3 regions of the Oerskovia sp. 140933 genome follow, and region 3 is predicted to be linked to each of the others. Evidence: riboswitches for the same ligand, from Rfam matches in the RefSeq annotation. Region 3 holds a riboswitch; each other region holds the start of a gene.

Region 1 (3,267 bases), on a different contig from region 3:
GGTTCGAGGCGGAACCCGTGGCCTTCAAGGTGGACATCGTGCTGCACAGCGCATATCAGAACACACGCAGGCGTCGCCGCCAAGACCACGGAGCGGTCCTTCGTGGACGGTGGGGTGACGACCCGGTGAACACCGCGACGCTCGCAGCGTCCCCGCAGGTCAGAGGGGGTGTCAGGCGGGGGCGGGACCGCAGCCCACGGCCGCCGTGATGTCGCCTGCCGCAGCCGTCGCGATGAGCCCGGAGAGCCCCGCGACCTGGAGCAGCGGACGCGGGTCGTCGCTCACGACCCAGCAGCCGTCCACGACCTCGTACCGGGCCTTCGACCCCTCGCTCGCCCAGGCGCGCAGCGCCGAGAGGAGACGCTCGATCTCCTCCCCCGTGGTCCCCACGCCGATCGACGCGCGGACGGCCCCCGCCGGGAGACCCAGGCGGGCCAGGAGCGGGTGCGCGCAGAACCGGCCGTCGCGCACACCGATGCCGTGCTCGGCCGACAGGTAGGCCGCGACGAGGCCCGCGTCCGCACCGTCGACCGAGAAGGTCACGACGCCCACGGGGTCCACGGCGTCCGCCCAGGCGCGCACGACGCGCACGCCGTCGATCTCCTCGAGCCCCTCGACGAGGCGGGCCCGGAGCTCGGTCTCGTGCGCGACCAGCACGCCGGGCTCGAGCGCCGCGAGCGCGTCGCACGCCGCGGCGAGCGCGACCGCGCCGATCACGTTGGGAGACCCGGCCTCGTGGCGTGCCGGGGCGGCCTGCCAGGTGGTGCCGTCGAGCGTCACGTTCCGCACCGCGCCGCCTCCGGCGAGGTACGGGGTGCCGGCGTCGAGCCAGTCGCGACGACCCACGAGCGCGCCCGCGCCGAACGGCGCGTAGGTCTTGTGCCCGGAGAACGCGACGTAGTCCACGTCGCTCGCCGCGAGGGACACGCCGCGGTGCGGGACGAGCTGGGCACCGTCGAGCACGACGCGAGCGCCGGCGTCGTGCGCCGCGGCGACGACGTCCGCGAGGGGCAGCGACTCGCCCGTGACGTTGGATGCGCCCGTGATCGCGACGAGCGCGTACGGGAAGCGCGAGAGCTCGGCGCGCAGGCCGGACAGGGTCTCGGCGACGGTCGCGCCGCCGACCAGGACCGTGGCCCCGCCCGTGCGCTGCCACGGCAGGAGGTTGGCGTGGTGCTCGACGTCGAGGACGAGCACGCGGCCCGGCGTCCCGTCGGCCTGGGCCGGGACGCAGCCCGCGAGGAGGTTGAGCGAGTCCGTGGTGTTGCGCGTGACGACCGTGACGTCGTCCTCTCGCGCGCCCACGAAGTCCCCGACGGTCCGACGTGCCGACTCGTAGAGGGCCGTCGACACCTGCGACAGGTAGCCCGCGCCGCGGTGCACGCTCGCGTAGAGCGGCAGGACCTCGTTGACGCGGTCGGCCACGACCTGCAGCGCAGGGGCCGACGCCGCGACGTCGAGGTTCGCGTACGGGACGCTGCGCCCGTCGACGAGCGGGACCAGGGTGTCGCTGCCCACGACGGGCAGCACGGCACACGAGGTGGGGGCTTCGATGACTGCGTGTGCGCTCATGGCACGTCCTCCGGTGGTCGTCGGAGTTCGCCGTGCCGGCCCCTCCGCGCTTGCCCCCCTCCTGATAGAGAGGGACCTGGTCGTCACCCGGGGCACCCCACCGCGGAGGAGGGTTGCCGGCCAGCAAACCGGGGTTTTGCGCTGGCACTCATGACCTGGTGTCCAGGATGGGCGAGGCCCACAGAGCGTGTCAACTGGTGGGCAGGGCGTCTCGGATGGTGGTCAGCACGGTCTGTCAGGCGGGCAGGACGGTCACTACCGGGACGCGACGCCCAGCGCCTCGACCCGGCGCGCGTCGGCCCGGTACATGGCCGCATGGTCCAGGAAGTCGTTCCGGCCCGTGTCCGCAGCGCGCCCGTCCGTGTACGCCGCGAGCTCGTCGAGCTTCGAGGCCATCGCGGCCAGGACGTCGCGGCGCGAGTACGGCACCCCGTAGGCCTCGACCAGCACATCGAGCCGCGCAAGAGGATCCAGGCGCCCGACGACGCCGCTCCCCTCCCCGCCCTCGGCGTCCGTCACGAAGGGCGCGAGCCGGTAGCCCAGGTACGCCAGGTCCCGGACCCGGGGGCCCGGGCTCGCGGTGTCGAAGTCGATGAGGCCGACCACGGCGCCGTCGCGGAAGGTCAGGTTGTACGGCGCGACGTCGTTGCGGCACACGACCTCAGCGGGCTCGTGCGGTGCGCTCTGCCAGAGGGGTGGCGCGGGCGCGTCGCCCGCGGCGAGGAAACCGACGCTCGCGTCGTGCACGCGCCGCAGGAGCTCCCCCGCGCCCCGGAGCACGGACTCGTCCCAGACCCACAGGGGAAGGGGGTAGTTCGCGACCTCGCCCGGGAGGTAGGACAGCACCTCGCGCCCCTGGCCGTCGGTCCCCAGCGGCTCGGGCACCTCGGCGATGCCGTGCGCGCGCAGGTGGCGCAGGAACGCCTGGACGGTCGGCGTCCAGGGCCCGGCGGTGCGTCGCACGGTGTCGCCGCGTCGCACGACCACGGTCGAGTTCCCGCCGGCCAGGACATCCTCGGCCTGGTCGGTTGCGTCCTGGTCCGGCTCGGGGAAGCGGTTCATGCGCAGAACCTACCCCGACCACCCTGCGAGACGTCCATTCCATTCCGTGGTCACGGTGACGTACGATCCGACGCAACCATCCAGAGCGGCTGAGTGACTTGGCACGATGACGCCGCAGCAACCCCCCGGTGACGGGCGAGGGTGCTACCGCCACGACCGATGGAGGATCACCATGAGTTCCCCCGACCGCGCGACCGCTGCACCGGTCCCTCCCGCCCGACCCGCCGACGGCTACGCGGGCGACCTCACGCCCGAGCAGGCGTGGACCCTGCTCCAGAACGACCCGAGCGCCGTCCTCGTCGATGTCCGCACCGACGCCGAGTGGCGGTTCGTCGGAGTCCCCGACCTGTCCTCGACGGGCCGGGAGCCGGTCCTGACCCAGTGGGTCGACGTCGCGGGCCGCCCCAACGCGTCGTTCGTCGCGGACCTCCGCGCGGCAGGCGTGACGCCCGAGCGACCGGTCGTCCTCCTCTGCCGCTCCGGAGCGCGGTCGATCGGCGCGGCCAAGGCTGCGACGGCCGCAGGCCTGGGCCCCGCGTACAACGTCCTCGAGGGATTCGAGGGAGCGCTCGACACCGCCGGGCACCGCGGCGCCGACGGCTGGCGTGCCGCCGGTCTCCCCTGGACGCAGTC
Region 2 (3,267 bases), on a different contig from region 3:
TGGCCCGGCGCACGCACCACGAGGGGACGACGGCGCGGGCCGTGCCCGTCTCCGGGGCACGCAAGGTGCTCGACGCCGTCGCGCACCGCTGGCCCACTCTCCTCGGGCTCGGCCTGACGTTCGACAGCTGGATCAGCCCGGGCATCCCCTCGCCGTGGCTCCTCGTGTTCCTGGGGGCGGAGTACCTCGTGATCGGCACCCTGCGCCGCCAGTTCCGCCGGGACCGGGTCCTGGCCCTGCACGTGGTCGGGTTCGTGGTCTACGCCGGGCTCGCGGTCCTCGCGGCCACCCTGCCGCCCGACGCCGCCGCGTACGTCGTCGCGGCCGGCTGGCTCCTGCACGTGGGATGGGACGCCGCGCTGCACCGTGCGAACCGGATCGTGTGGCGCTGGTACGCCGAGACCTGCGTGGTCATCGACCTCGTCCTCGGGCTCACGGTCCTCCTCGTCGTGCGCTGACCGCCCGACGGCGGAGCGCACCTTCTCCTGGAAGGTGCGCTCCGCCGTCGGGCAGGGGAGGTGCAGGGACTCAGCAGGTGAGGTTGGAGCCCGTCGTCGTCCCCAGGATCTGCGCGAAGCGCTGGAACGCCGCGATGCGGCTCTGGACCTGCGCCGGGTTGCCGCCGTTGCACTCCATCGAGCCGTTGATCGAACGGATCGACTCACCGAAGCCCGAGCCGCCCACGATCGCCTGGTGACCGGACATGGTGCCCGCCCCCGACTGCGTGTTCCAGAACCACAAGCCCGTCTTCCAGGACACGGCCGCGTCCGTCTCGACCAGGTACGGGTTCCGCAGCAGGTCGATGCCCAGGGCGTCGCCCGCGGCCTTGTAGTTGTAGTTCCACGAGAGCTGGATGGGGCCCTTGCCGTAGTACGCCGACTGGCCCGCGGGGCACCCGTACGACTGCGACGCGTCGCAGTAGTGCGGGTAGTTCGCCGTGTTGATCTCCTTGATGTAGACCAGGCCGCCCGTCTCGTGGTTCACGTTCGCGAGGAACGCCGCCGCCTCACGCTTGGCGACCTCGGAGCCGCCCGTCGTGGCGAACTGCGGGTACGCGCTGAGCGCCGCGACCAGGCCCTGGTACGTGTAGAACGAGTTCCGGTTGGGGAACATCTGGTTGAACTGGGCCTCGCTCACCACGAAGCCGGACTGGTTGCCGCCGCCGGTGCTGCCGCCCGTGGTGCCGCCGGTCGTTCCACCCGTGGTGCCGCCCGTCGAGCCACAGGCGCCCTGGGTGCGCCAGACGCCCCACTGGCCCGTGGTGCCGGGCGCCTCGCCCTGCGTCCACCAGCCCGCCTTCCAGTTCTGGTTGTCCTTCGAGACCACCGCGCCACCCGTGTAGACCGCGGACGCGGACCACGCCGGAGCACACACCTCGGCGGCCGCCGCGCGGGGAGCCGGACCGGCGACCGACCACGCGAGGGCCGTCGTCAGGAGAAGAGCAAGAAGGGCCAGCACCGTCGCTGGCCGTCGGATCGTTCGTGCCGTGAGCATGCACGTGCCTCTCGTCGATTTCAGGGGGACGTCTGCGAGCCTGTGGGGAGCGACGGGAGATGGTCAATGCACGTAGGGGGTACTACGTAGGCGCGGTGGGCTGTGCGGGGCGGGGCCCGAGCGGAAGGGGCGATGTGCCGATCCTGCTCGACGCCACTTCTCGCGGCGGGGGCGTGCAACTACTGCGACTGGGCAACCGCCGGGTGGCTGATCGCGGGTCATGGCAGCGAGATCTGTCCGTTGTCGCGGAGCGTGCAGTTCGGGCTGTCGCACAGGCGGACCGGACGACCCGCCCTCCACGTTCGGTGCCGGGCGCCGACCAGTTTGCGCCTCCTGCGTACTTTCAGGTACAAATGTCCTAGGTCCAGAGTGACCGGCGATACGCCCTCCGCGTGCCGGTCCGGCAACCGCGCTCTCTGCGCACGGTGCCCCAGGAGGAAGACCCGCCCGCAGCCGACCGGCAGCGGGAAGCGCAGGGTCATCGACCCGCCCGGACTCCGGTGCTGGTCGATCACCTTCCTCGGCGAAGGAAGCAGCATGACCGAACAGCTCGACAACTCGTCCCCCCTCCCCGACCGGGAGAACACCCAGCCCGCCCCTGCGACCCAGGCCACCGTCCGGCGGGTCTTCCCGGAGGACGAGTGCGAGGCGATCGTCGGAGACGACGCATTCCCCGTCCGGTGCCTCCGGCACCCCGTCGTGCAGACCCCTTTCGACAGGGCTGAAGGCTGCCTCGTGGTCCCCTCGGTGCTCTGCGTCGTGTGCAGGCGCAACGTCCGCCAACTCCGGCGAGGGGTCACGACCGGCTTCACTGCGCCGTGCACCACCTGCCACGAGGTCTTCGCGATGCTCGAGCGGGCGGCCGCCGACATGCCCGGGGCCCTCGACCGCGTCCTGCGCCACATCCCGACGAACACCACCGTCGTCACCACACCGCAGTCCGCGCCGAGGTGGCACGGGATGTTCACCGAGGTGGTGGCACGAGGGGCTCGGCCGTTCCAGCTCGACACGGGCTCGATCGGTCGCATCGATCCCGTCGGTCAGTCCGTGCACCCTGCCGTCCAGCGCGACGGCCTCGCGCCGCTCGAGCCCCAGGCCGTGTACGTCCGGCTCGCCGAGTGGACAGCCCTCGTGCCCCGGGACCTGCGCTCGGTCTCCGACCGCCTCCGGGCAGGGATCGAGGTCCAGCCCGGCAGGGTCGAAGCCGTCGTCGTCCGTGAGAAGCCCGCCGCCTGGTTCGACGAGCTCGTCGCGGTCGCGCTCATCCACGAAGCCACCCGAACGGGTGAAAAGCCATGACCAGGGCGACCGATACGCCCCCGGCGCGTGACGGCGTCGGGCAGGTCCGGTACACCAGAGCCATGCCGCCCCGCACCTACCCGACCGAGCCCGCCTACCCTCCCGACGGGGGCGCGGAGCGTGCCGTTCACGAAGCCCTTCTGGCGCAGCTACCCGATGACGCCGCGGTCTTCCACGGCCTGCGGCTGCAGGAGGACGAGCAAGAGTACGAGATCGACCTGCTCGTCGCCTGGCCCGGGTTCGGGCTCGCCGCGATCGAGGTCAAGGGTGGGCACATCGAACGGCGTGACGGCGCGTGGAGCCAAGGGAGCGGGGACCAGCGGCGCCGCATCGACCCGGTCGGGCAAGCGCAAGGAGCCCGGCACGCCCTCCAGTCGCTGCTGCGCCGCCGCGGTCTCCTCGCCGCCGACGCCCGTGCCTCGCACCTCGTCGCGTTCCCCCACCAGTACGTCGCATCCACCTGGGAGACGCTCG
Region 3 (3,267 bases):
CCAGGGCGTGCACCGCGTCGAGGACGTCGAGCTTCGCGGCGAGGTCCGCACGCCAGACGTTGTGGCCGTCGATCACGCCCGCGACGACCGTCTTGTCCGCCAGGCCCGCGACGGGGCCCGCCGGGACGGCGCCCTTGACGAGGTCGAGCGAGATCGCCTCCACGTCGGTCGCGGCCAGGAGCGCGAGGCCGTCCTCCCCGGGGCCGACGAGCCCGCCGAACGGCGCCCCCACGAGGATCGCGGGGCGCTCGGTGCCCACCGCGAGCTCGGAAGCGAGCACCCGGTACGCCTCGGTGACCGCGGCGTGGACCTCGGCAGCCGGCACGTCGACCGAGTCGGACACGAGCGCGGGCTCGTCGAGCTGCACCCACGGTGCGCCCGCCGCGGCCAGGGCGCGCAGCAGCTCGACGTACACGGGCAGGACGTCCGCGAGGCGGGAGAGCGGCGAGTAGCCCGCGGGCGCGTCGTCCGAGGCCTTCGACAGCGCGAGGAACGTCACGGGCCCGACGACGACGGGCCGCGTCACGACACCCGCGTCCCTGGCCTCGACGAACTGGCGCACGACGCGGTCGTCGGCGAGACGGACGGGGGTCTCGGGGCCGATCTCGGGGACCAGGTAGTGGTAGTTCGTGTCGAACCACTTGGTCATCTCGAGCGGGGCGTCCTCACCGGCGCCGCGCGCGACCGTGAAGTAGCCCGCGAGGTCCAGCGCGCCCTTCTCGTCGGTGAGCGACGCGAAACGCGACGGGACGGCACCGAGGAGAGCGACGACGTCGAGCACCTGGTCGTAGTAGGAGAACGAGCCGGGCACGGCGCCCGACGTGGCGTCGAGGCCCAGGTCGACGAGGCGCTTCGCGGCGGCGACGCGCAGCGCCGAGGCCGTGGCCTCGAGCTCGTCGGCCGTGATCCGGCCGGCCCAGAAGGACTCGACGGCCTTCTTGAGCTCGCGGCGCGGGCCGATGCGGGGGTAGCCGAGGACGGAACCGGACGGGAAGGTGGGTGCACTCATGGGTGAATACCTCTGAACTGGTCAGACCGAGGAGCTGCCCAGGGCAGGCTCGGCGGAGGGAAGGGGAGTGCCGGAGACCCACGGCCCGCTGGCCAGGTCGGGGGTGCGGGACGAGACGCCGCCGGCGTCTCCCGCTACCCCACCGCCGAGGTCGACTCCCTCGAGCAGGTCTAGAGCGGCTTGGTGCTTGTTGAAGGTGTAGATGTGGAGGCCGGGCGCGCCGGCCGCGAGGACCTGGCGCGCGAGCGCGACCGAGTGCCGGATGCCCAGGGCGTGGCGCGCGGCCGGGTCGGCCTCGGCCTCGAGGGCCTCGACGATCCGGCGCGGTGCGGGGACGCCCGTGAGCTCCTCGACGCGCGCGAGGCGGGCCGGGTCCGTCATGGGCAGGAGGCCCGCGAGGATGGGGATGGTCACCCCGGCGGCGCGCGCCTCGGCGACGAAGTCGATGTACGACGAGGCCTCGTAGAAGAGCTGCGTGATCGCGAAGTCCGCGCCCGCCTGCTGCTTCTGCCACAGGCGGCGCACCTCCTGCGTCCGGCTCGTGCCCGCAGCGAGGTTGCCGTCGGGGAACGTCGCGACCGCGATGGTCAGGGGGCGCGCCGCGCCGCGCAGGGCGATGCTCGGGCTCGCGGCGCAGCGAGCGGCCTCGACCTCGCGCAGCAGGGCCACGAGCTCGGCGCTCGACCGCACGCCGTCCTCGCCGGGGCGCCAGTCGGGCTGGTCGCGCGGAGGGTCCCCCCGCAGTGCGAGGAAGCTGCGCACGCCCGCTTCGAGGAAGTCGGTGATGACGTCCTCGACGTCCTCGCGCGACGCGCCCACGCAGGTCAGGTGCGCGATGGGCAGCACGGGCGTGCCGTGCAGGAGCTGGCTGATGACGCGGCGCGAGGTCTCGCGGTCCGTGCCGGCCGCGCCGTACGTGACGGACACGAAGTCGGGCGACGTCGCGACGAGCCGGCGCGCGGTCTCCCAGAACTTGGGCGCGGCGTCGGGACGGCGCGGGGGCATGAGCTCGAACGACACCGTGGGTCGCGGCGCCTCGTGCCCGAAGTGCCCCAGGTCGACGATGCTCATCGTGCGGCCGCCAGGGGCGCTCGGACGGTGGCTGCAGCGGTGGCCGCACGGCTCGTGCAGGGTGCGGTGCGCAGTACCCCGGTGTGCGGGGTGGCGCAGGAAGATGCCTCGGTCATGAATCGCTCCATCGAACCTGGCTGTAGCACCCGTACCCGCGGGAGGCTTCCGTTGGGGGGTTGCTGCGGTGTCAACGAGCCAGGACTCTCGACCGCTCTGGATGGTGTTGACGATCGTAGGGGGAATCCATGATCTGAGCCAGATTCTGCTCGGATCGTGAGACAGAAGGGTCTGGGAGCGGGAAATCGACCCGTTTGGCGGTCTCGTCCCCGTCTGCAAGGCGCTTCGTCGGTCCTGCGGGTGCTCTCCCAACGTACGCCTGTCGGGCGCCCCCGGACGGGCGCACGTCGTCGGTCGGCGTGGCCGCGTCGTGCCGACGCTCCGGCCGCAGGGGACCTTGACGCGCTGGCCGCCGCGGCGGATGGGCATTCGGCCTGCGCGGGCCATACCCTGGCGGATATGGACACCGAAGAACGTCTGGCCGTCTTCCTCGACTACGACAACCTCGCGCTGGGCGCGCGCGACCACCTGGGCGGGATGACCTTCGACTTCAAGCCGATCGCCGACGCGCTCGCCGCGCGCGGCCGGGTGGTCGTCCGCCGCGCCTACGCCGACTGGTCGTACTTCGACGAGGACCGCCGCTCCCTGACCCGCCACCAGGTCGAGCTCATCGAGATGCCCCAGCGCATGGGGGCCTCGCGCAAGAACGCCGCCGACATCAAGATGGTCGTCGACGCGATCGAGATGGCCTTCGAGCGTGAGTACATCTCCACCTTCGTCATGTGTACGGGGGACAGCGACTTCTCACCCCTCGTGCACAAGCTGCGCGAGCTCAACAAGCGCGTGATCGGGATCGGCGTCGAGAACTCGACCTCGAAGCTGCTTCCCCCCGCGTGCGACGAGTTCCTCTTCTACGACCGCCTCGAGGGCGTCGAGATCCCTGACGAGCCCGTCGAGCGCAAGCGCTCCTCGAACAGCTCGAACCGCAGCACGACCCGCAAGTCGTCCGGCCGCTCGTCGGGCTCGTCGGGCAAGGCTGCGACCGCGCCCGCCCCCGAGGCCGCGACGCCGCCCGCGTCGCCCGCGTCGCCTGCAGAGGCGGTACAGGCGGAGACCGAGCCGACCCCGGT

The links. Region 3 has a riboswitch for S-adenosylmethionine ahead of NHG27_RS15990 (methylenetetrahydrofolate reductase). Riboswitches for the same ligand answer to the same signal wherever they lie in the genome.
Region 1: another riboswitch for S-adenosylmethionine. It lies ahead of NHG27_RS18175 (aminotransferase class V-fold PLP-dependent enzyme); the one in region 3 lies ahead of NHG27_RS15990 (methylenetetrahydrofolate reductase).
Region 2: another riboswitch for S-adenosylmethionine. It lies ahead of NHG27_RS08595 (hypothetical protein); the one in region 3 lies ahead of NHG27_RS15990 (methylenetetrahydrofolate reductase).

Annotation. Positions count from the first base shown of each region.
Region 1 covers NZ_JAMXIO010000052.1:13,125-16,391, reverse strand. Annotated here, with positions in the region: gene NHG27_RS18180 (GNAT family N-acetyltransferase) at 1-47, opposite strand, end outside; gene NHG27_RS18175 (aminotransferase class V-fold PLP-dependent enzyme) at 172-1,572, opposite strand; SAM riboswitch class IV at 1,614-1,728, opposite strand; gene NHG27_RS18170 (phosphotransferase) at 1,828-2,634, opposite strand; SAM riboswitch class I at 2,708-2,800, shown strand; gene NHG27_RS18165 (rhodanese-like domain-containing protein) at 2,807-3,267, shown strand, end outside.
Region 2 covers NZ_JAMXIO010000012.1:69,943-73,209, reverse strand. Annotated here, with positions in the region: gene NHG27_RS08605 (hypothetical protein) at 1-458, shown strand, start outside; gene NHG27_RS08600 (glycoside hydrolase family 19 protein) at 529-1,494, opposite strand; SAM riboswitch class IV at 1,856-1,973, shown strand; gene NHG27_RS08595 (hypothetical protein) at 2,032-2,793, shown strand; gene NHG27_RS08590 (nuclease-related domain-containing DEAD/DEAH box helicase) at 2,856-3,267, shown strand, end outside.
Region 3 covers NZ_JAMXIO010000036.1:12,054-15,320, forward strand. Annotated here, with positions in the region: gene metE (5-methyltetrahydropteroyltriglutamate--homocysteine S-methyltransferase) at 1-1,009, opposite strand, end outside; gene NHG27_RS15990 (methylenetetrahydrofolate reductase) at 1,031-2,080, opposite strand; SAM riboswitch class I at 2,202-2,304, opposite strand; gene NHG27_RS15995 (NYN domain-containing protein) at 2,597-3,267, shown strand, end outside.